DNA from 4 places in the Streptomyces sp. NPDC008086 genome. Region 2 is predicted to be linked to each of the others. Evidence: riboswitches for the same ligand, from Rfam matches in the RefSeq annotation. Region 2 holds a riboswitch; each other region holds the start of a gene.

Region 1 (5,838 bases), 210 kb from region 2:
CCTCGGTGGTCAGCCGGGCGAGCAGGGTGCGGGCGGTGTCCAGCTTGCCGTTGATCGTCCTGCTGTGGCGTTGCAGTTCCGCCTGCCGGGACTTCAGCGAGGTCAGTTCGATGTGCGCCGCCCCGCGCAACTGCTCGATCTCGCGCAGTTGGCTGCGGACGCTCGCGACGGAGGCCGCCTGGCGGTTGCCGGTGCGTTCGGCGAACTCCGCTCCGTCGAGGTAGCGGTCGGGGTCGGCGGAGAGGGCGAGTCGGAGTGCAGGGTCGAGGCCGCCGTCGCGGTACTGCGCCGCCGCCATCGAACCGAGCGCCTCCCGCGCCGAGTTGAGCTTCTCCGTCTTGCGGGCGGCCTCGTCCTGAAGCGTCCTGATCCGCCGCTCGGCCGCGTTCGCCTGTTCCTTCGCCCCGTTGTACTTCTCGGTCGCGACCTCCGCCTCCTGGTACAGCTTGTCCACCTTCGCCTTCACCTGCGCCGGAGTCAGCTGTGGCTCGGCATGTCCCGTCCCGTCGAAGCCCGTCGCCGTCGCCGCGCCCGCCAGGGCGATCGTCCATGCCGTGCGGGCCGTACTGCCGCCGGCCGAGCGCTGACGGGGCTTTCGGTGCGCTGCCACGTGGACCTGCACGTCCTTTCGTACGACCGCCTCGTCCCGTACGTCCACCGGGGCGGTGGCCGTACGACCGTTCCCGGAGGGAGCGGGCCGCCCCGGGGGAGCGGTGGGCGTACGAGCGCCTGGGGGTGCGGACGTACGGCTGCCCGGGGGCGGGTTACGCGTCCGGCGGCGGCCTGCACAGGGGGAGCGGGCCGCCGCCGGACTTTCTCGGCGGTGGTGTCCGACTGCCGCCCCTGGCCCGGGCGGCGGTGGGGAGCCGGTCACCTGGTGGAGGACGCTAAACCTCTGTGTGTCGGTCCGGTAACGCGTTGTGCGGAAGTGCCGGGAGCAGACCGGGAGATGACCGTAAGTGAGCGTGATCCCGGGTTGGGGACGTCATGTTCACGCTGTGTGCTGACCGATGTGGCGGAATGGAGGGCGGGGTGAGGCGATCGGGTGCTAAGGGGCGCATATATGCATGATCGAGAGGGGTGGGCTCGATGGCGGGGTGCGGTGGTGGGGGTGTCCGTCGGGCTGGTTAGGCTCCGGCGTCATGGACGTACTCATCCACCTTTTCGTCGGCCTGCACATCGTCGGTATCGCCGCGCTGCTCGGTGGCTTCCTCACTCAGATGAAGGCGATGGGCCAGGGCACGGCCCGGTTCGTCCCCGCGATGCTGCACGGCGCGCTGACCATGCTGGTCACCGGGGTGATCCTCGTCGGCCTCAATCAGGCGGACGACCAGCCCGTCGACAACGTCAAGATCGGCGTGAAGCTTGCGCTGCTGGTCGTGATCCTCGGGCTCGTGTACGTGAAGCGGGACGAGGAGACGGTGGACAAGCGGCTGTTCGGGGTGGTGGGGCTGCTGACCGTGGCGAACATCTTCATCGCCGTGTTGTGGACGTGACGTCCGTCCCAGCGGTCCTGGCTCCGGCTCCCGTGGTGGAGCCGGGGGCGTACGCCCAGACCGCGCCTGCCGTGACCGCCAGCCAGGCCGCCACCGCGATCCACATCAGCGCCTCGCCGGGGCCCTCGAGCCAGGGGACGTCCAGGGCGGCGGCGACGGAGAGGGTCGCCGCGGCCGTCATGCCGAGCGGGAACACGGTCGCCCAACGCCGTATGTCGTAGCGCGGCCGTGGCCAGGCGATCTCGGCCAGCAGCAGGGCGGCGTACCAGGCCAGGTCCAGGACCAGCAGGGCGACGGTCACCGTGTGCAGGGTGCTGGTGTCGTCGTCGTTCCAGAGGTACAGGCGGGCGCTGTCGGCGGCGAAGAGCTTCGAGCCGGCGAGCGCGGAGATGGCGAGGGCGCCGCCCGCCACCCAGTGGTCGCCGACGCCGTCGGCCACCTGCCGTAGGTCGAAGCGGGTCAGGGCGACGACATAGAGCACCAGGCCGAGCCAGAACAGTACGAGGGCCGCGTGGGCGAGCCATGCCGAGGCCTCGGTCACGGCGAGCGTCGCGCCCAGGACGGCCAGGCCCTCCGTGGCCACGCAGCCCAGGAACACGGTGCCCGGCATCCCGCGGTGCCAGTGGCGTACCACGGCGATGAGGAGGCCCGGCCAGAGGACGGCCGCGAGGGCCAGGAGGGCCTTGGCGAGGGTCTGCCAGCCGAGGACGCTGAAGCGGGTGCCCAGGACGGTCGTCGCGGCGATGGCGGTCAGGGCGGCCGGGGTGGCCGCCTCCTTCACCCACCTCGCGCGGTCCCACAGGAGGCGTGCGGTGAAGTCGGCGGCGAGGGCGAGCCAGGTCACGGAGGCCAGGGCGAGGGCGATGCGGGAGAGGGTTTCGTAGCCGGTCTGGTGCAGGGTGACCGACAGGATGCCGGTCGCCATGACTGCGGCGCCGGCTGTGGGGGGACGCCGCGACCACCAGGTGTGGAGGGGGGATGTGGGGGTGGTGGTGGCGGACATGGGTCGATGCTAGGAGGGGGGTGGAGGTTGGAGGGTGGGGCACGCCGGGTGCCTCCGGCGGTTGGCCGGATGCCCGCGGGTGCCCCCGGCGGTTCGGCGGGGTGCCTGCGGGTCCTTCGGTGGTTGGGTCGGGATGCCTGCGGCGGCCTGTCGCGGGGAGTAGGGTTTCGCGTCGCGCCTGGGGGCGGACGGGGGCGGGGCCGCGCCGGGGGGTGTCCGTCCTCGGTCGGGCGGTTGCCGTGACTTCAGAGGTGCTGTTTGTTGACGCCCGCCGCTGCGGGCGGGCCCCCGACGCGTCTCCTTGCCGCCGTGTGCGGCTACGCCGGGCGTACGACGCTGTGGATCGCTGACTCGCCGTCGTAGTAGATCGACTCCTCGCGGACGTACGCGCCGGGCTTGGGGGCGTGGATCATCATGCCGTTGCCGATGTAGATGCCTACGTGGGTGACGTCGTCGTAGAAGAAGACCAGGTCGCCGGGCTGGGCGCTGGAGAGGGGGACCGTGGTGCCGGCGTTGACCTGGTCGTAGGTGACGCGGGGGATGTCGACGCCGGCGGCCTTCCATGCGCCCTGGGTGAGGCCGGAGCAGTCGTAGGAGTCGGGGCCGGTGGCGCCCCAGACGTACGGCTTGCCTATTTGGGAACGGGCGAAGGCCAGGGCTTTTTCGGCCTTGGTGGCGTACGACGAGTCCGAGGAGGAGTTCGATGAGGAGGAGTCGGACGGCTCGGTGGTCTCCTGCTGTTGTGCCGCCTCTTGGCGCTGGCGCTCGGCCTCTGCCTGTTGGCGGGCCAGTTCCTCTGCCTTGCGGGCGGCCTCTTCCTGCTTGCGCTTCTCGATCGCGGCGAGGCGGGCCTTCTCCTCGGCCGTCAGCTTCGACAGGAGTTCGCGGGCGTCGGCGAGCTTCGTCTGGACGGTGGTCTTGGCGGCCTGGAGGTCGTTCTGCGACTCGGTGAGCGTCTCGAGGCTCCGGGTGGCCTCCTGGCGCTTCTTCATGGTCGCGGACTGCTGCGTGAAGTAGTCGTCGACCGCTTCCTTTTGACGACCCGTCATGCGGTCCATCAGCTGGGACTGGTCGAAGTAGTCCTGCGGGGTGTCCGCGAGGAGGAAGGTGGCCGTGTCGGGGGCGGCCGCGCCGGTGCGGTACTGGGCGGCGGCGTTGCGGCCGAGTTCCTCGCGGGCGTCGTTGAGGGTCTGGGTGCGCTGGGCGAGGTCGTCGAGGAGGGTGTCGACGCGCTTGCGCTGCTTCGCGGTCTTCTCCTTGGCCGCGTTGTACTTCTCGGTCGCCGACTCCGCCTGGCGGTAGAGGTCGTCGACCTTCTTCTCGACCTCTTCGAGGCTCGGCTTGTCGTCCGTGGACGGGTTCGCGTTGGCCGTCTGGGACAGCAGGGCCACGGAGGTGAGGGCCGCCGTGGCGAGCGCGGGGGTCCGTATGCCTGCTACGCGCGTACCTGCGGGACGCGACTTGCGGTGCGACGCCAAGGGAGGCGACTCCTTCCGTGCTCCGCCTACCGAGTTAGCTGTCGGGTTCGGGCGGGTGGTTCGGAAGGGTTGCCCTACGGCTCGGAAGTCCGGCCGATTCACCCCAAGTTCGGTGGGTCCCCGGCTCCGGGGCCCAGGGGGCTTACCGGACTCGGCGGAGGCCGCGCGGCCCGGCGACGTTCGCCGGTGGGGGTCGTACGGCCTGCCCGGCACGGTAGCCAACTCGTGTGGCCCCTGTGAAGGTTGATGTTCGATATGCCCGATACATTTTCGTGACCTTGGGGAGGTGTATTGCGGGCGGAGGTTGGTTTGGCGGTGTTTGAGGAGGTGTGGGGGGATCGGCTGGTTGGTTGCTGAGGGTGATGGTCGGGTGCTGGAGGGTGAGGGTCGGAGATTGGGGCGGCGAGGTTCTCGGGGTGGCGGCGGGCTGTCAGTGGGGCGCCCTAGACTCGGAGAGCGATGAGCAGCCTCTTTGACGACAGCTTCCTGGCGGACCTCCAGGCCCCGCGGGCCCACGAGGAGCCTCCGCCGCCGCCCGAGGACGATCACGCTCCGGAGCCGGTTCCGGACGATCTGTTCGGCGGGAAGTTCGACGTGCCGCCGGACCGGGACGCCTACTACCGCGACGGCGCCCCGCGCCCGGCCCTCGATGCCGCCGCGCTGCTGGAGGGGCTGAACGAGAACCAGCGTGCGGCCGTCGTCCACTCCGGCAGCCCGCTGCTCATCGTGGCCGGCGCCGGATCCGGCAAGACGCGGGTGCTCACCCATCGCATCGCCCACCTGCTGGCCGAGCGTGACGTGCATCCGGGGCAGATCCTCGCGATCACCTTCACCAACAAGGCCGCGGGCGAGATGAAGGAGCGCGTCGAGCAGCTCGTGGGGCCGCGGGCGAACGCGATGTGGGTGATGACCTTCCACAGCTCGTGCGTGCGCATCCTGCGGAGAGAGAGCAAGAGGCTCGGGTTCACCTCCTCGTTCTCGATCTACGACGCCGCCGACAGCAAGCGGCTGATGGCGCTGGTCTGCCGGGATCTGGATCTTGATCCGAAGAGGTTTCCGCCCAAGTCGTTCAGCGCCAAGATCAGCAATCTGAAGAACGAGCTGATCGACGAGGAGGACTTCGCCGCGCAGGCCACGGACGGCTTCGAGAAGACGCTCGCGCAGGCGTACGCCCTGTACCAGTCGCGGTTGCGGGAGGCCAACGCCCTCGACTTCGACGACCTGATCATGACGACGGTCAATCTGCTGCGGGCCTTCCCGGACGTCGCCGAGCACTACCGCCGGCGTTTCCGCCATGTGCTGGTGGACGAGTACCAGGACACCAACCACGCCCAGTACGCGCTGGTGCGCGAGCTCGTCGGGACCGGCGAGCACCCCGTCGACGTGCCGCCCAGCGAGTTCGACGTCCCGCCCGCCGAGCTGTGTGTCGTGGGTGACGCCGACCAGTCGATCTACGCCTTCCGGGGCGCGACGATCCGCAACATCCTCCAGTTCGAGGAGGACTACCCGGACGCGACGACCATCCTGCTGGAGCAGAACTACCGCTCCAGCCAGACGATCCTGAGCGCCGCCAACGCCGTCATCGAGCGCAACGAGTCCCGCAGGCCCAAGAACCTGTGGACCAACGCGGGCGCGGGCGCGCGCATCACCGGGTATGTCGCGGACACCGAGCACGACGAGGCGCAGTTCGTCGCCGACGAGATAGACCGACTGACGGACGCGGGGGACGCGAAGGCCGGCGACGTCGCCGTCTTCTACCGTACGAACGCCCAGTCCCGTGTCTTTGAAGAGGTCTTCATCCGCGTCGGCCTGCCCTACAAGGTCGTCGGCGGGGTGCGGTTCTACGAGCGCAAGGAGGTCC
Region 2 (5,838 bases):
CTCGCCTAGGGGCACCGGGCGTACGCCGGCACGGCCGTCGCCGCCACCCCCCGCCGTCGCGGTGCCTCGCGGACCGCCGAGGTCTCGGCGAGCCCGGCACCGAGGCGCCGCCCCGCGCTCCCCGGCCTCACGTCAACTGCCCGCCACCACCTGCCCGGTGACCTCGCCAAGACCCACCCGGACCCCACCGGGGCCCGGAGCCCAGGCGGACAGGGTGACCACGTCGCCGTCCTCCAGGAACGTGCGCTTGCCGTCGGGGAGTTCGAGAGGATCCCGGCCGTTCCAGGTGAGCTCCAGCAACGAGCCGCGCTCGCGTTCCGTCGGGCCGCTCACGGTGCCCGAGCCGTAGAGGTCGCCGGTGCGCAGGGAGGCACCGTTCACGGTCATGTGGGCGAGTTGCTGGGCGGCCGTCCAGTACATGGTGGAGAAGGGGGGCTCGGAGACCACGTGGCCGTTGATGGCCACCGAGATGCGCAGGTCGTAGCCGCCGGGTTCGGCCTCGGAGCCGGAGTCGTCGAGGTACGGCAGCAGGGGGTGCGTCCGCTCCGGTGCTGCCACCCGGGCCTCCTCCAGAGCGTCCAGCGGGGTGATCCACGCCGACACCGACGTGGCGAAGGACTTGCCGAGGAACGGGCCGAGGGGGACGTACTCCCAGGCCTGGACGTCGCGGGCCGACCAGTCGTTGAGGAGGCACAGGCCGAAGACGTGTTCGCGGAAGTCACCCAGCGCCACCGGCCGGCCCAGCCGCGAGGGCGTCCCGACCACGAAGCCGACCTCGGCCTCGATGTCCAGGCGGACCGACGGGCCGAAGAGCGGCGCCGGGTCGGTGGGGGCCTTGCGCTGGCCGGACGGGCGTACGACATCCGTGCCGGACACGACCACCGTGCCGGAGCGGCCGTGGTAACCGATCGGGAGGTGCTTCCAGTTGGGAGTGAGGGAGTCGGCGGCGTCGGGGCGGAAGATCTGGCCGACGTTCCGGGCGTGGTTCTCGGAGGCGTAGAAGTCGACGTAGTCCGCGACCTCGAAGGGGAGGTGCAGGGTCACCGAGGACAGAGGGTGCAGCAGGTCCGCGACCACCTCCTGGTGCGCCGGCACCGTCACCCACGCCGTCAGCGCGCGGCGCACGTCGGACCAGGTGGTGCGGCCCGCGGCGAGCAGCGGGTTCAGGGAGTCCTGGGCGAGCAGCGGGGCGTACGGCGAGCCGAGGGCGTGGGCCGCTCTGCCCGCGTCGAGGACGTGGTCGCCGAGCCGGACGCCGACCCGGCGTGCGGAGTCCGTGCCGGGAAGGGAGAAGACGCCGTACGGAAGGTTGTGCGTGCCGAAGGGGTCGCCCTCGGGGAGATCGAAGGGGGGCATGGGGTGCTGCCTCACTCTCTTACGCTCCGTGCCATGTGGTCGGGCCACACGTTACGGGTGAGGTGCCGGTCTTGGGCAGTACGGAACTCGCGTCGGCGGGGCCGGCGAATCACCAGGTCGCGGCGCACGGGCGCGGCTCACGCGCCCCCGCTGTGAGGTGATGGTGCGGGCCGAGGGACCACGTGGGAGTGAAATCGCAACAAGCGGAAGGAAGTTGTGCACACGGAAACAGAATCCGAACCGGAACAGGTGTCAACACATGTGAACACGGCAGCCGTCCGGTTCACGTCGAGTCGATGGGGCTTCCTGTCCGTATTCTCTGATCATGGCCCCACCCATCGCATATTCACTCATCGCCACTGACCTGGACGGGACGCTGCTCCGAGGCGACGACACGCTCTCCGACCGTTCCCTCGACGCGCTCGCGCAGGTCACGGCGGCCGGTGCCCAGCACCTCGTCGTGACGGGGCGGCCGGCGCCCAGAGTGCGGCCGCTCCTCGACGTCCTGGGCAGCAAGGGGCTCGCGGTGTGCGGACAGGGCGCGCAGTTGTACGACGCCGGCGCGGACCGTCTGCTGTGGTCCATCACTCTGGACCGGGAGTTGGCGGAGACCGCGCTCGGCAAGATCGAGGCCGAGGTCGGGGAGGTGTACGCGGCCGTCGACCAGGACGGCGTCGACGGGCTCACGCTCATCGAGCCCGGGTACCTGATGCCGCACCCCACCCTGCCCGCCGTACGCGTCCAGCACCGGGACGACCTGTGGTGCGAGCCGATCAGCAAGGTGCTGCTGCGCCATCCCACCCTGTCCGACGACGAGTTGGCGGCGACGGCGCGGGCGGTCGTCGGTTCCCTCGCGACGGTCACCATGTCCGGACCCGGGACCGTCGAACTCCAGCCATGCGGCATCACCAAGGCGACCGGTCTCGCGCTCGCCGCCGAGCATCTCGGCCTCGGCGCGCACGAGACCATCGCCTTCGGGGACATGCCCAACGACATCCCCATGTTCGACTGGGCCGCCCGCGGGGTGGCGATGGCCAACGCCCACCCCGAACTCAAGGCGGTCGCCGACGAGATCACCCTCTCGAACGAGGACGACGGCATCGCCGTCGTCCTCGAGAGGTTGTTCGCGGGCGTCGGCGCGGGTGCGAGTGCGAGCACTTTGGCCGATTTGGCCCAGTAGGGATGAATTGGCCTACTGGGCCACGCTTCAGGCTAGTAAGGCCCGTTCACGTTGTCGATCGAGCCGTAGCGCGCGGCCGCGTAGTTGCACGCGGCCGCGATGTTCGCGACCGGGTTGAAGGGGTCGTAGACGGTGCCCGGCACGTGGTATGCCGCGAAGGTGGGGTCGATGACCTGGAGGAGGCCCTTGGACGGGGTGCCCGCGGCGGCGTTGGAGTCCCAGTTGTTGATGGCCTGGGGGTTGCCGGACGACTCGCGCATGATGTTGCGGTGAATGCCCTCGTACGAGCCGGGAATTCCGTTCTGTCCCATGATGTCCAGGGCGTTGCGGATCCAGCCGTCGAGGTTGTCCGGGTAGGTCTTCACCGAGGACTGGGTGGCCTGGGCGACGGCGGACTTCTTGGCGGGCGCGGCGGCCTTGTCGGCGGTCGGGCTCGCGGTGGAGGCCTTCTTCGTCGCACGGACCTTCAGGTCGACGCCTGGGTGGATCAGCCGGGGGTTGTCGCCGATGGCCTCGCGGTTGTCCTTGTAGAGCTGCTTCCAGCCGCCCTGGGCGTCGTACCGGTCCGCGATGCCGTAGAGCGAATCGCCCTTTTTGGTGGTGTACGTAATGGTCTTGGCCTGCGTGGCGGTGGGGGTCTGGGCCGGCTGGGCGGCGCCCGCGGTGGTCGCGCTCAGGAGCGGCAGCGCGAGGGCGGCGGTGCCGGTGCCGGCGATGGCGACGCGACGGGTGAGCGGGTTGGTGCGGGGGCGGCGGTGCTTGCCTCGGGGCATGGCGCTGTTCCTCTCCGACGCCTGCGAGGTGAGCTGTCGGGTTCGGGCGGGAGATGCCCGGCCGCGCCGCTGAGCGGTGGCGCGACTTCACCCCGAGCCGGGCCGGTGTGCCATCAAGGCGTCCGGTCCGGCGACTTACCTGGGTCCCCCGCTCCTGCCGTGCGTGTGAGTTCCGTGGGTGGGTGACTCGGGCGGCGGCAGGATTCGGCGTCCGCCCGACGAGCGGGAACGTATGCGAGAGCACATGCCCGAAACAAGTGCCGTGGTCACCTGACGTACCGGTTGACCATGGTCTGGTGCGTATGGGGGGCTTGATCCTTTGCGGTTGCCAAGCCTCAACTCGTATATGGGGCAAGGGGAGACGGGGGCGGGTGGGCCGGGGTGTGCGACCGGGTGTGCGTGACCCAACTCACGGGCATCCACAAGAGCGGCAAATCGGGCAATGAATCCAACTCGCCTTTAACCGGCCGTCCGTGGCGTCCGTTTTTCCCATGTGCGGTGGAAAAGTACTTCTTCGCCCTCCGTGCAGATCAGCTCGTTGGAGGCGATGAAGTCATGCCGGTCGCAGCTGATCTCGGAACGCGTCCGCACCGTCGTCTCCCAGTCGAGCTCCGGGCGGTGCAGCCGGATCGACCAGTCCGAGCGGGTGCGGGCCGACAGGGGGTCCGCCTCGTTGATCGTGTACTGCTCCAGCGCGTCCTCGGTGAACTCCAGGCCGTCGGGGTACACGCGCGTGCCGCCGTACCGGGGGTCGACCTCCAGGCGCCACTCGCCCTTGGCCACGTCCCGCACGACCAGCCGCTCGGGACGGGGCTCGTCCAGCGTGAGGGGGAAGTTCACGCCGAGCGGCTCCGCCTGCTCCGGTTCCTCGAAGGTGATCGCCGCGTCGCCGTCCATCCCGCCGTCTGCCGCCACGTCTGGCGATCCGGTCGCCGACTCTTCCAACGCGGGTGCGCGTACCGGAAGTTCCAGTGAGCTGCCCGCCGGTTCCAGGACGAAGCCGGCCGCCGAGTCCGGCTGGGGCCAGATCCACGGCCAGTACGCGGAGGAGACGGCGAGGCGGATGCGGTGGCCGGGCGGGAAGGCGTGGCCGATGCCGTTCAGCTCGAGGGCCACGTCTTCGGTGGCGCCCGGCTCCCAGGGCACCACGCGGTCCCGGCCATGACGTGCCGTCAGGTTCAGCACGCCCCGCGTGACAAGCGTCGAGGAACCGTCCGGTGCCACGTCGCAGAGCCGGGCGACGACCTGCCCGCGCGGCACCTCCGACGTCAGCCGCAGCCGCACCCTCGGTCGCCCCGACACCCAGGTCTCCTCGCCCACCTCGAACTCGAAGCACGCCGACCGCGCGTCCTCCTCCCGCTGGTCCGGCGGCAGGTCGGCGTCGTTGCCGAAGGGGAAGAAGCGGCCGGCGTCGACGCCGGTGTGCATGGGGGAGCGCACGAGGACGGGGGCGCCCTGGAAGGCGTACGTCACCGTGCGCACGTGAGGAGAGGGCCAGGCCGGCTCGCCGACCCAGCGGCCCGGCAGCGTGGGGTACACCGTGGCCGGGGGGTGGGAGTCGCTGACGTAGGAGCGCAGCAGGGGCTCGGACATGACGCCGGTGTCCTCGTCCTTGAGCCAGTGGTCCCACCAGCGCAGCGTCTCCTGGAGGAAGCCGATCGCCGGGCCGGGCGGCAGGCCGCGGTCGGGGTACTGGTGCGACCAGGGGCCGATCAGGCCGCGGACGCGGTCGGCGGGCAGGTGCTCGACCAGGCGCAGGACCGTGTCGCGGTACGGGTCGTGCCAGCCGCCCACCGCGAGGACGGCGGCGTCGATCGCGCCGTAGTCCTCGCAGACGCTGCCGTGACGCCAGTAGTCGTCGCGGGTCTGGTGGCCGAGCCAGGTGTGCAGGAACGGTTCGACGGCCTCCAGGCGCCGCAGCCACATGTCCCGCCACCCCTCGCCGACGTACAGCGGGTCCGGTGGACGGGCGACGAAGGCGAGCATCGTCGACGCCCAGGCGTGCATGTCGACCGCGAGGACGGAACCTCCCATGTAGTGCACGTCGTTGTCATAGCGGTCGTCCGTCGAGCAGACCGTGACGATCGCCTTGAGCGGCTCGGGCGCGAGGGCCGCGATCTGGAGGGAGTTGAAGCCGCCCCAGGAGATGCCGAACATGCCGACCTTGCCGTTGCACCAGGGCTGGGCCGCCAGCCAGTCGATCACCTCGACCCCGTCGGCCAGTTCCGTCGCCGAGTACTCGTCCGTCGGCATGCCCTCGCTGTTGCCGTGGCCGCGGATGTCCACGCGTACGGAGGCGTAGCCGTGGCCGGCGTACCAGGGATGGCGCTGGTGGTCGCGGGGCGCGGTCCAGTCGGTCAGGCGGTAAGGCAGGTATTCGAGGAGCGCCGGTACGGGCTCGTCCGTCAGCGGGCGCCACACGCGCGCGTACAGCAGGGTCCCGTCCTGGAGCGGGATACGGATGTCGTAATGGGTCGTCTCGTAGGGGAAGGACGTACGGATGTGCATGGGCGGGATCCCGGTCGGGTC
Region 3 (5,838 bases), on a different contig from region 2:
CCGCCAGCGAGTGCGCGACCAGCACGTGCAGGCACTTCACCCGGTCCGGCATGCCGCCCGCGCTCGGGAAGCCCTTCAGTTCCTCGATCTCGTCGCGGCGCCGGACGTAGTCCTCGTGCGCGGCCCGGTAGGACGCGGCCAGCTCCGGGTCGCTCTCCAGCCGCGCCGTCATCTCCTTCATCACGCCGTTCGCCTCGAGCGTGCCGATCGCCGACGACGCCTTGGGGCACGTCAGGTAGTACAGCGTCGGGAAGGGCGTGCCGTCGGGGAGCCGCGGGGCCGTCTCGACGACGTCCGGCTGCCCGCACGGGCACCGGTGCGCGATCGCGCGCAGCCCGCGCGGGGGACGCCCGAGCTGCTGCTTGAAGGCCTCGACGTCGGCGTCGGTGGGCTCGGTGCGCGGGGTGGGCGGCGGGGGCGTGTGCATGCCTGTCTTTCTATCGGATTCTCGCTGGGCTCAGTGGTCGGCGGCCGCGTCGGCCTTGTCGACCCCGTCCCAGATGTTCGTGTACCAGGGCCGGTCGGCCGCGCGCCGGTCGGTGCGGGCCTGCTTGGCCGCGTCCGGGTCGACCACGATGAAGCCGGTCTCGCCGGGCAGCACGTAGTGCAGCCGCAGCCGGATCTGCTGCTCGGCGTACGCGTCGTCCTGCCAGCGTGCCTTGAGGTCGCGCAGCTGCTCGACGCGCTGGGCGGCCTCCTCCTTCTGCCGCTGCATGTCGGCGATCTCGGCGCGCTGGGAGACGTACTGCCTTATCGGGTAGGCCAGCGCCACGACCATGGAGCAGAGCACCAGCGCGAGCAGCGCGGCGCGTCCGGTGAGCCTGGAGCGCCGGGCCTGCCGCTTGGTCTGGGAGCGGTAGACGCGGGCCGCGGTCTGCTCGCCGAGCAACCGGATCCTGGTCGCGGTGGAGAACCGGTCCCGGTCCTTGACGGCCATGTCCCGCCTCCCGTTTCACACGCGTACGTCCCCGCACACGGTACGGGACCGAGTACGGGGACGTACGTACGACTGGCTAAGGCTCACCCCAGGTGGGGGTCAGCCGGGTGTCAGCCGGGTGTCAGCCCTTGAAGCGCGGGAACGCGCTGCGGCCGGCGTACACCGCGGCGTCGTCGAGGATCTCCTCGATGCGCAGCAGCTGGTTGTACTTGGCGACGCGGTCCGAGCGGGCCGGGGCGCCGGTCTTGATCTGGCCGCAGTTCACGGCGACGGCGAGGTCGGCGATGGTGACGTCCTCGGTCTCGCCGGAGCGGTGGGACATCATGCACTTGAAGCCGTTGCGCTGGGCCATCTCGACGGCGTCCAGCGTCTCGGTCAGCGAGCCGATCTGGTTGACCTTGACGAGCAGCGCGTTGGCGGCGCCCTCCTCGATGCCGCGGGCCAGGCGCTCCGGGTTGGTGACGAAGAGGTCGTCGCCGACGATCTGGACCTTGTCGCCCAGCTTGTCGGTGATGATCTTCCAGCCGTCCCAGTCGTCCTCGTACAGCGGGTCCTCGATGGAGACCAGCGGGTACGCGGAGACGAGCTCCTCGTAGTACTCGGTCATCTCGGCGGCCGAGCGGGACTTGCCCTCGAACTCGTAGGAGCCGTCCTTGTAGAACTCGGACGCGGCGACGTCGAGAGCGAGCGCGATCTGCTCGCCGGGGACGTAACCGGCCTGCTTGATGGCCTCGACGATGAGGTCGAGGGCGGCGCGGTTGGACTCCAGGTTCGGGGCGAAGCCGCCCTCGTCGCCGAGGCCGGTGGACAGGCCCTTGGTCTTCAGCACCTTCTTGAGGGTGTGGTAGACCTCGGCGCCCCAGCGCAGCGCCTCGGAGAAGGACTCCGCGCCGATCGGGGCGATCATGAACTCCTGGATGTCCACGTTGGAGTCGGCGTGCGAGCCGCCGTTCAGGATGTTCATCATCGGCACCGGCAGCAGGTGCGCGTTGGGGCCGCCCAGGTAGCGGAAGAGCGGCAGGTCGCTGGCCTCGGAGGCGGCGTGGGCCACGGCGAGGGAGACGCCGAGGATGGCGTTGGCGCCGAGGGAGGCCTTGTTGTCGGTGGCGTCCAGGTCGAACATGGCCTGGTCGATCAGGCGCTGCTCGGTGGCGTCGTAGCCGACGAGCTCCGGACCGATCTGCTCGATGACGGCGAGGACGGCCTTCTCGACACCCTTGCCGAGGTAGCGGTTCTGGTCGCCGTCGCGGAGCTCGATGGCCTCGAAGGCGCCGGTGGAGGCGCCGGACGGGACGGCGGCACGACCCGTGCTGCCGTCGTCGAGGCCGACCTCGACCTCGACGGTGGGGTTGCCTCGCGAGTCGAGGATTTCCCGGGCTACGACGACGTCGATGGACGGCACGAGCATCTCCTTCTTGGGATGTGACGCGGGTACGCAGTCCGCGGTGGGTACTGCGAGACGAGCCTAACCGGCTCGGGGCGTTCGACCAGGGGTCGACCGCCCCGTGGGACAGAACCGAGAGTAAATTGTTTCCGAACGGAACAAAGACTTCGGTGCAAAAGGGGCCGACACGGAGAGCCCGGCACAAGAAACCCCGCCCCGGTGCGTACGGGGGAAGACGCACCGAGGCGGGGAGTTCGTGGGGACGGGGGTGACCCTCACGAGGCCTTCACCATGAGGTCCACGGATGTGAAGGCCCTGTGGTTCAGCTGTCGCCCCTGTATTACTTCGGGTGCGGCATCACTTCAGGTGCAGCTGCTGACCCGGGTAGATCAGGTCGGCGTCCTCGACGATGTCCTTGTTCAGCTGGAACAGCTCCTCCCAGCCGCCCTTGACCTTCTCCGCCTCGGCGATCGAGCTCAGGGTGTCGCCCTTGACGACCTTGTACTCGCCGTCGCCCTTCTTGACCTTCTTGCCGGTCGGGGTGGTGACGGTCTTGGTCGACTTCTTCTCGGCGGCCGGGCGCTCGGCGGAGCGGGAGGCCGGCTGCTCCTCGGTGGCGCGCGGGGCGGTCTCGGTGCTCTGCGAGGAGCCGCTGTACGCGGCGCTCGACAGGCCGGTGCCGCAGTTCGGCCAGGCACCCTTGCCCTGGCTGGCGAGGACCTTCTCGGCGATCTCGATCTGCTGGCCCTTGCTGGCCTGGTCGGCGGTGGAGGCGTACGCCGTGCCGCCGTACGCGGCCCAGGTGGAGGCGGAGAACTGCAGACCGCCGTAGTAGCCGTTGCCGGTGTTGATCGACCAGTTGCCGCCGGACTCGCACTGGGCGACGGCGTCCCACTCGGAGGCGGTGGCGGCGGAGGCGCTGCCGGCCGCCATCAGCGGGGCGGCGACGGCGGCGGCGCCGGTGACGCCGACGACGGCTATGGCGCGAGCGGCCTTGGACGGACGACGGTGCTTGCCCTTGCTGGAAAACAGCATGGAGAGATCCCCTCACCGACGCCTGCGAGGTGAGCTGTCGGGTTCGGGCCGGTTGAGTTGCCCGGCCGCGCTCGCTCGCCTTTCGGCTCTCGATGCGCGACTTCACCCCGAGCCGGCTCCGGCCGTGCGGCCCCGAAGGGCCTCAACTGCCGGACCCGGCGCAAACCTTGGGTCCCCCGCTCCTGCCTACGGCGCTTGACGCGACGACTGTTCCCGGACGGCCGCCGGCAGGATTCGGCGTGACGGCTGTCGGGGCCCGCACTGGTGGCGAGCGGTCATGACCGTAGACACGCGATTCCGGGAATTACAAAGACGATCAGGGCTTCTGAGATCTATCTCTCACTGCATCTAAAACGGACATTCAGGTGCGAATAGTGACGCGAACTGGCGCTGTTTTTCGCCCTGTTCGGACCCTATTCGCCGGGGACGTCCAGGGTCTGACCGGCGAAGATGTGGTTCGCGTCAGGACCGATCGCGTCCTTGTTCGCCGCGTACAGCGCACGCCACCCGCCGTCGAGGTCAAGGGAGTCGGCGATGGAGGCGAGAGTGTCGCCGGCGCGGACGCTGTACGAGGAGTGGCGCCCCGAGGACTTGGCGGACTCGGCAGCACCGGCGTCGACCTCGCTCTCGTCGGCGCTGGGGCCGCGATGCCGGCCGGAGCCGGCCGTCTCGGCGTCGATCGCTCCGGTGTCGACGAGGCTCCAGGAACCCACGTCTTGCACCACATCGTCCTGATTGTTCCCACCGATCGTCTCCACCGGGGAGCTGTCGGGCGACTGTGAGGCCTTTGTGTCGGGGGACGTTTCGGACTTGGCGGAGTCCTTGGCCTTGGATGACGAAGAGGACGAGGAGGGGGAAGGAGAGGAATCCTGGGAGGATTCGGATGAAGCGCCCGAGGACTCGCTCGGCACACCGGAGGGGTCGTCGGCCTGGCTCGACGACTCGGACGAGTTCGACGATCCCGACGACTCGGATGAATTCGATGAACCGGATGAGTTGGACGAGGTGAGCGAATCGAGCAATCCGGATGATCCGGACACTTCGGAGGGAGAGTCCTCCTCCACTCCGGTGTCGAGGTCGAGGGCGCCGGACTGCTTGGTGAGTCCGTTGACCACCGCGCAGGTACCCCAGGGGCTGGTCCCCCGGTCCGCGAGGAGATCCTGGGCCACGGCTATCTGCTGGGAGCGGCTCGCCAGGTCGGGGCTGGAGGCGTAGTCGAGGCCGCCGTACTTCTCCCAGTCATCCTGGGTCAGTTGCAGCCCCCCGTAGCGGCCCGCGCTCTCGTCGGCGGCACTCCAGGAGCCGCCGCTCTCGCATTCGGCCACCTTGTCCCACACGGTGCCGTCGGCCGCGCTCGCGCTCGCCGCGCCGAGCAGCGGGATGGCGATGGCGGACCCGGTCACTCCGGCCGCGACGAGGAGAGCCGGGGCCTGACGGGGGCGACGGTGACGACCGTTCCCGGAGAGCATGCGGGGACCTTTCGCGAGACAGCGGTGACCGCGGCGCGTGAAACATGGGCGCCACGTTGATGCGTGAACGTATAGGCAGACGATCACTTGTCACAAGTTAATGCCGCGCAGATCACGTGAAGATCACAGACTTGAGCGCGTGTCATGTTCGCCGAGGCGGACACACTCACCCAACCGGGGTGAACTCCACCGGAAGCGTACGCAGTCCGCGCATGATGAGTCCGCCGCGCCATCTCAACTCGCCCGGATCCACGGCGAGTCGGAGGTCCGGCAGCCGGGTGAGGAGCGTGCCGAGGGCGGTCTGGCCCTCCAAGCGGGCGAGCGGGGCGCCGAGGCAGTAGTGGATGCCGTGGCCGTAGCCGAGGTGCTGGTTGTCACGGCGGGAGAGGTCGAGGACGTCGGGGTCGGCGAAGCGGTCCGGGTCCCGGTCGGCGGCGGCCAGGACGACGAGGACGGGATCGCCGGGGGCGATGTGCTGTCCGCCGAGGGTGAGCGGCTCGGTGGCGAAGCGCCAGGTGGCGAGCTCCACGGGGCCGTCGTAGCGGAGGAGTTCCTCCACGCCGGTTTCGAGGAGGCCGGTCTCCTTCGCCGCCAAGGACGTCTGGAGGCGGGCGCGTTGCTCGGGGTGGGTGAGCAGGGCGTAGGTGCCGTTGCCGATGAGGTTGACGGTCGTCTCGAAGCCGGCGAACAGCAGGATGAAGGCCATGGCCGCGGCCTCGTTCTCCGTGAGGTGCTCGCCATGGTCGGAGGCGCGGATGAGGCCGGAGATGAGGTCCTCGCCGGGGGCGGGGGTGTCGGGGAGGGCCTCGCGCTTGCGGTGGATGAGTTCGGCGAGATAGCCGCGCATCTTCTTCACCGACCGGGCGACCCCGCCCCTGGGGCCGCCCTGGTGCCGGATCATCATGCCCGCCCAGTCACGGAAGACGTCCTGGTCCTCGCGGGGGACGCCGAGCAGGTCACAGATGGCGTAGATGGGGAGCGGGAAGGCGAACTCGTGGATCAGGTCGGCGGTT
Region 4 (5,838 bases), on a different contig from region 2:
GTGCGCCCGCTTGATCCTCGACGCCGGGGTGCGCCGGGTGGTGACGGCCTGGCGGGAGCCGGACACGTTCGTGGCGGGCGCCGACGGCAGCGGGCTGCTGGCCGGGGAAGGGGTGGACGTGGTCGTCCTGCCCGAGTACGAGGCCCGGGCCAAGGCCCCGAACAGCCACCTCCTGCCATGACACCGGCGCCCTGAACCCGCCCCGAAAAACGCCGCTCGCGGCGGCCCCGGGAAACGCGTGTGCTTTCCGTCCCGCGGATGGCGTACTATTGAGTCATCGCCGCGGGGTGGAGCAGCTCGGTAGCTCGCTGGGCTCATAACCCAGAGGTCGCAGGTTCAAATCCTGTCCCCGCTACTGAAGACTCAGGGCCGGAACTGAAAAGTTCCGGCCCCGAGTGTTTTCCCCGGTGTCTCCGCCGGCGGCTGTCCCGCCGGCCGCCCCGCTGCTCCGGTCGGTCCCCACCGCTCGCCGCCCGCCCCCGCTTCGGCAACCCTGGTGACGTGGAGGAACGGCGGATCTCGTACGCACGCCGGTTCGTCCGGCTGCTGCCCGCCCTGCTCATCGCCGCCGGATGCGGGTACGACTACGTCACGCCCACGGATTTCACCGGCGCCCCCTTCTTCACCGCCGCGCCCCTGGTCGCCGCCCCGCTCTACTCGCAGCGCGGCACGGTGCTCACCGGCGCCGTGGCGGTCGGCGCGCTGGTCGTGCTCCACGCCAGTCTGGGCGGCCTCCCCCGGGTCGAGGTGATCACCGAGCTGGTCACCGTGGTCACCGTCTCCGTCCTCGCCGTCCTCATCAACCTCCTCGTCCGCCGCAGCGACGCCCGCCTCGCCTCCGCCCGCGCCATCGCCGAGGCCGCCCAGCGCGCCGTACTGCCCGAACCCGCCGAGCGGATCGGCGCCTTCCAGATCGCGGCACGCTACGAGGCGGCGCAGGAGGGCGTCTTCATCGGCGGGGACCTGTACGCGGTGCAGGACAGCCCGCACGGCGTGCGGCTCGTCGTCGGAGACGTGCGCGGCAAGGGGATGGGGGCGGTCGGGGTCGTCGCCGTCGTCATCGGGGCGTTCCGGGAGGCCGCCGAGCAGGAGACCACGCTGGAGGCGGTGGCACAGCGCCTGGAACGGGCGCTCGCGCGGGAGCGCGCACGGCGCGAGGAGGTGGAGTCCGCCGAGGGGTTCACCACCGTCGTCCTCGCCGAACTCCCGCACGGCGACGGGATCGTACGCCTGGTCAACCGAGGGCATCCCCCGCCCCTGCTCCTGTACGCCGACGGCACCGTGTGCGCACTGCCCGCCTCCGAGCCCGCCCTGCCGCTCGGCATGCAGGAGCTCGCGGCCTGGCCGGACCGGGCCCAGGAGGCCGGCTTCCCCACCGGAGCGACGCTGCTCGTGTACACCGACGGCCTGTCCGAGGCCCGGGACGAGCGAGACCGGTTCTACGACCCCGAGACGGGACTGGCGGGGCGGACCAACGCCCGGCGTGAGCCGGCCGCGCTGCTCGGCGCGCTCGCGGCGGAGGTGCGCCGCCACTCCGGGGGCGGGATGGCGGACGACATGGCCCTCCTCGCCGTACGCCGCCCCTGAGGCAGCCACGCCTCTGCGGGCCCCTGATGGAGATCCTGTGGAGCCACTCCATGATCGTTGTCACCAACCGTGATCGGGCGACCCCCCTCCGCATAACAACTGACATACCGTCAATACCTGTGTGACTCCTGAGTGCTGGCCAACTCGCCCGAATTAGGCCGCTCATGACCCGTAAGTCCAGGCGAAAATCGTTAATGATCAAGCGGAACAGCTTGGAATCCGTACCCCGCGTCTATTAACGTTCGATAACGCAGCGCGGTCGTCCCAGCCGTCACAAGAGGCGGCTCCGTGCGCACGCGCCGAATCCCGCAAGGGAACCGGGGAACCACCACCTTGGGGTGAATCGCACGGATACCGCCGGGAACTCACGGCCGGTATACGCGCGTAGGAGACCTTCCTGCTCCGAACCCGTCAGCTAACCCGGTAGGCGAGAAGGAAGGAAAGGAGTACGCCCACGTGGCGTCCAACCGGCCTGCCCCGCAAGCCCCGTTCGTGCCCGGCCAACGCGGTACCGACACCTTCGGCTACGACCGTAACCGCAGCGACGAGGGCCCGTTCGAGGAGTGGAACCCCACCGCGGAGTCCATTCGTCCGGTACGCGGCAGGCATCGCGTCTCCAAGCAGCGCGGCGGGGGACTCGCCCGCAGCTCCACGGTTCTCGGCGTCGGTGTCATAGCCGCCGTCGGCGCGGGCGGCATGGCCAGCGCCAACAGCGGCAAGCCGCCGGTGGCCATCACCATCCCGGACCTGCCCCTGATCTCCGACGACGACGCGGCTCCCGCCGAGGACGCCGGTACGGCCCTCAGCACCATGGGCGCGGCGACCGACGAGACCACGCAGGACGCCCCCGACGCCGGTGAGGCGCTGCGCAGCCGGATCATGGCGCAGGCCGAGCAGCAGCAGGACCAGATCGAGAGCAAGGCCGCCGCGGCCGCCGTCGCCGCCGCCGAGAAGGAGGCCTCCGCCGCGGCCGCCAAGGCGGAGAAGGAGGCCGAGGCCAAGGCCGCCGCCGCCAAGGCCAAGGCCGAGGAGGAGGCCCGCAAGAAGGCCGAGGCCGAGCGTCTCGCCGAGCTGGCCAAGCAGTACACGCTGCCGACCTCCTCGTACACCATCACCTCGACCTTCGGTCAGGCCGGCGCCTACTGGTCCTCCGGCTACCACACGGGCCTCGACTTCGCCGCCCCCACGGGCACGCTGATCAAGGCCGTGCACAGCGGCACGATCACGTTCGCCGGCTGGGACGGTTCGTACGGCTACAAGACCGAGCTCACCCTCGACGACGGCACCGAGATCTGGTTCGCCCACCAGTCCTCGATCAGCGTGAGCGTCGGCCAGAAGGTCAACACGGGCGACGTCATCGGCCGCGTAGGCGCCACGGGCAACGTGACCGGCGCCCACCTGCACCTCGAGGTCCACCCTGACGGCAGCGCGAGCGGGATCGACCCGATGGCGTGGTTGCGGGGTAAGGGGCTTACTCCCTGAGGTCTTGAGGTCTTGAGGTCCTGGAGTCTGGGGCCTGTGCGTCTGCGGGTTTGTGGGTCTGCGGGTCTGTGGGTCTTAGGGGCGCGGGAGCGGCCTCGCGGGGGGATGTCTTCGGGGGCATCCGCGAGGCGTTGGGCCAGGTATCGGGGCGAGGCCTCTGGGAGGGGCATCCGGGAGAGTTCGGGGGCTAGGCACGCCCTCCTGGACCCGGCGGTTCCTGTTCCGGGTGGTTCCTGTTCCTGGTGGCTCCTGCTCCCTCGTCCGTGGTCCTGTCCTTCCGGGGCCGATGTGCGACGTTCCTGATCTGCGCCAGTCTGACCTGCGCTCGTCCTGCTTGCCGGCCGTCCTGATCTGCACCCGTCCTGCTCGCCGGGCGTCCTGACCTGCGGCCGTCCTGATCTCTGGCGGTCCTGACGACAACCCCCCGACGTCAGGGTTGCCGGTCCCCGGAGGGCCAGGCTCCGCTTGTTTACGGGAAGTTTGCGACTGTTTCGGAAGAGAGGTCTCCGGTCAGGACGTTGATGCCGAGCATGACTGCATCCCTACGCAAGCTCGGCTCCTCCGACCTGGAGGTCTTCCCGCTCTCCCTCGGCGGCAACGTCTTCGGTTGGACGGCCGACGAGACCCAGTCCTTCGCCGTACTGGACGCCTACACGGCCGCGGGCGGCAACTTCATCGACACGGCAGACTCGTACTCGGCCTGGGTCGAGGGCAACGCGGGCGGCGAGTCCGAGACCATCATCGGCAACTGGCTGAAGGCGCGCGGCAACCGGGACGACGTCGTCATCGCCACCAAGGTCAGCCAGCACCCCGACTTCCAGGGCCTGACCGCGGCCAACATCAAGGCGGCCGCCGACGCCTCGCTCCGCCGCCTCGGCACCGACCACATCGACCTCTACTACACCCACTTCGACAAGCCGGAAGTGCCGGTCGAGGAGATCATCGGCGCGCTCGACGACCTGGTGAAGGCCGGCAAGGTACGGCACATCGCCGCGTCCAACATCTCAGCGCAGCGGCTGGAGGCCTCCCTGGCCTTCTCCGACCGCGAGGGCCTCGCCCGGTACGTCGCCCTCCAGCCCCACTACAACCTGGTGTCCCGCGACACCTACGAGGGCGAACTCCAGAACCTCGCCGAACGCGAAGGCCTGGCCGCCGTCCCGTACTTCGCCCTGGCCTCCGGCTTCCTCACGGGCAAGTACCGCCCCGGCACGACCGTACAGAGCCCGCGCGCCGAGGGCGCCGCCAAGCACGCCGCATCCGAGCGCGGCCAGAAGGTCCTCGCCGCCCTCGACGAAATCGCCGCCGCCCACGACGCCCCCGTCGCCACGATCGCCCTGTCCTGGCTGGCAGCCCAGCCGACGGTCACCGCCCCGATCGCCTCGGCCCGCACGGTGGACCAGCTGCCGGCCCTGATCGGAGTGGACGGCCTGAGGCTGACGGAGGAGGAGGTGGGAAGGCTGACGGAGGCGTCGGCCTGAGGGGGAGGGGCGTTCCACAGGGAGCACCCACCCGCAGGGACTACGCCGGCCCAGGCACCCCCAGCCCATCCGGCGTTCGGGGGACGAGCTGCATTCTCAGGCCGTCCGGCGTTTGAGGACGAGCCGCGTTCAGCCCGTCCTGCGTTCGGGGGCGAGCCGCATTCTCAGGCCGTCCGGCGCTTGCGGGCGAGCCGCATTCTCAGCCCGTCCGGCGCTTGAGGACGAGGCCCGGAGGGCCGATGGCGGGGTCTGGGGGGCGCAGCCCCCAGCGGGGTCGAAGGGGCGGAGCCCCTTCAAGGGATGGGACGGGTAGGGGCGGCGGGGGCGAGAAAACCGCGCCAACCCCCAGGGTCACGTCCGATACGGGTTGTACGCCGGATACGGCACCGCCCCATACCCCTGCCAGTACCCCACCCCCGCCTGCCCGTACCCGTACGCCCCCCACACCCGCACAGCCACCCCTTCCAACGCAGCCCGCTCCAACACCCCCCGAGCAACCCCCCGCCGCATCCACAACTCCTGCAACAACTCCCGCTCCCGCACCACGAAGTCACCCCCACCCCGCCCCCGCCGCCCCCTCCGCCGCAGAAACGCCAACGACGTCGCATACCCCTCGTACTCCGCCACCGCCCGCGCAGCCCCCCGCCCCCCACTCCGCCGCGCATACTTCCGAGCCACCCGCCGAGCCCGCATCGACCCCAGCGCGAACGGCTCCCCCGGCGCCAGCCACCCGGCCACGACATACGCGGGCAACTCCTCCCGCACGGTCCGCAACTCCCGCTGCCGAGTCCAGATCACCAGCCACGTCAGCAACCCGAACGCAGGCACCATGAAGGCCGCGTACACCGCGAAGAACCCGAACTCACCGAAGCTCGACGAGCCGTTCCACAGGGCGTGCATGCCCATGGCCAGCAACAGCCCGGTGAGAGGAAGGAGAACGCGCCGCACCTGCTGCCGCTCGCCCGACAGCGCGGCGATCCCGAATCCGATACCGGTCAGCACGGTGAAGAGCGGGTGCGCGAACGGCGACATGATGACGCGGACGAAGAAGGTCGCCGCGGTCACGGAGGCGATGCCGCTGTCGCCGGAGAGCTGGTCGGTACCGAAGGCGGTACCGAGGTAGAGGATGTTCTCGGTGAAGGCGAACCCGGTGGCGGTGACCCCGGCTATCACCACACCGTCGACGATCCCGGTGAAGTCCCGCCGCCGGAACAGGAACACGAGCAGCACGGCCGCGGCCTTCGCGATCTCCTCCACGACGGGCGCTATGACGGTCGCGCCCAGGGTGTCC

The links. A riboswitch is a leader RNA that binds a small molecule or an ion and turns the genes downstream of it on or off. The one in region 2 is predicted to bind cyclic di-AMP.
Region 1: linked by a shared signal. The riboswitch ahead of ACFZBP_RS26170 (NlpC/P60 family protein) and the one ahead of ACFZBP_RS25170 (transglycosylase SLT domain-containing protein) in region 2 are both predicted to bind cyclic di-AMP.
Region 3: linked by a shared signal. The riboswitch ahead of ACFZBP_RS24025 (transglycosylase family protein) and the one ahead of ACFZBP_RS25170 (transglycosylase SLT domain-containing protein) in region 2 are both predicted to bind cyclic di-AMP.
Region 4: linked by a shared signal. The riboswitch ahead of ACFZBP_RS10140 (peptidoglycan DD-metalloendopeptidase family protein) and the one ahead of ACFZBP_RS25170 (transglycosylase SLT domain-containing protein) in region 2 are both predicted to bind cyclic di-AMP.

Annotation. Positions count from the first base shown of each region.
Region 1 covers NZ_JBIBIA010000007.1:349,912-355,749, forward strand. The annotation lists gene ACFZBP_RS26155 (NlpC/P60 family protein) at 1-610, opposite strand, end outside; gene ACFZBP_RS26160 (hypothetical protein) at 1,143-1,496, shown strand; gene ACFZBP_RS26165 (tellurite resistance/C4-dicarboxylate transporter family protein) at 1,474-2,499, opposite strand; gene ACFZBP_RS26170 (NlpC/P60 family protein) at 2,817-3,977, opposite strand; cyclic di-AMP (ydaO/yuaA leader) riboswitch at 3,986-4,144, opposite strand; gene pcrA (DNA helicase PcrA) at 4,437-5,838, shown strand, end outside.
Region 2 covers NZ_JBIBIA010000007.1:137,893-143,730, forward strand. The annotation lists gene fahA (fumarylacetoacetase) at 133-1,356, opposite strand; gene ACFZBP_RS25165 (Cof-type HAD-IIB family hydrolase) at 1,682-2,536, shown strand; gene ACFZBP_RS25170 (transglycosylase SLT domain-containing protein) at 2,569-3,309, opposite strand; cyclic di-AMP (ydaO/yuaA leader) riboswitch at 3,315-3,483, opposite strand; gene ACFZBP_RS25175 (CocE/NonD family hydrolase) at 3,769-5,817, opposite strand.
Region 3 covers NZ_JBIBIA010000006.1:583,510-589,347, reverse strand. The annotation lists gene ACFZBP_RS24040 (DUF501 domain-containing protein) at 1-427, opposite strand, end outside; gene ACFZBP_RS24035 (septum formation initiator family protein) at 458-937, opposite strand; gene eno (phosphopyruvate hydratase) at 1,059-2,345, opposite strand; gene ACFZBP_RS24025 (transglycosylase family protein) at 2,679-3,356, opposite strand; cyclic di-AMP (ydaO/yuaA leader) riboswitch at 3,361-3,560, opposite strand; gene ACFZBP_RS24020 (transglycosylase family protein) at 3,770-4,825, opposite strand; gene ACFZBP_RS24015 (cytochrome P450) at 4,992-5,838, opposite strand, start outside.
Region 4 covers NZ_JBIBIA010000002.1:902,276-908,113, forward strand. The annotation lists gene ACFZBP_RS10125 (dihydrofolate reductase family protein) at 1-181, shown strand, start outside; tRNA gene ACFZBP_RS10130 (tRNA-Met) at 282-355, shown strand; gene ACFZBP_RS10135 (SpoIIE family protein phosphatase) at 502-1,587, shown strand; cyclic di-AMP (ydaO/yuaA leader) riboswitch at 1,875-2,032, shown strand; gene ACFZBP_RS10140 (peptidoglycan DD-metalloendopeptidase family protein) at 2,044-3,069, shown strand; gene ACFZBP_RS10145 (aldo/keto reductase) at 3,600-4,547, shown strand; gene ACFZBP_RS10150 (PrsW family intramembrane metalloprotease) at 4,899-5,838, opposite strand, start outside.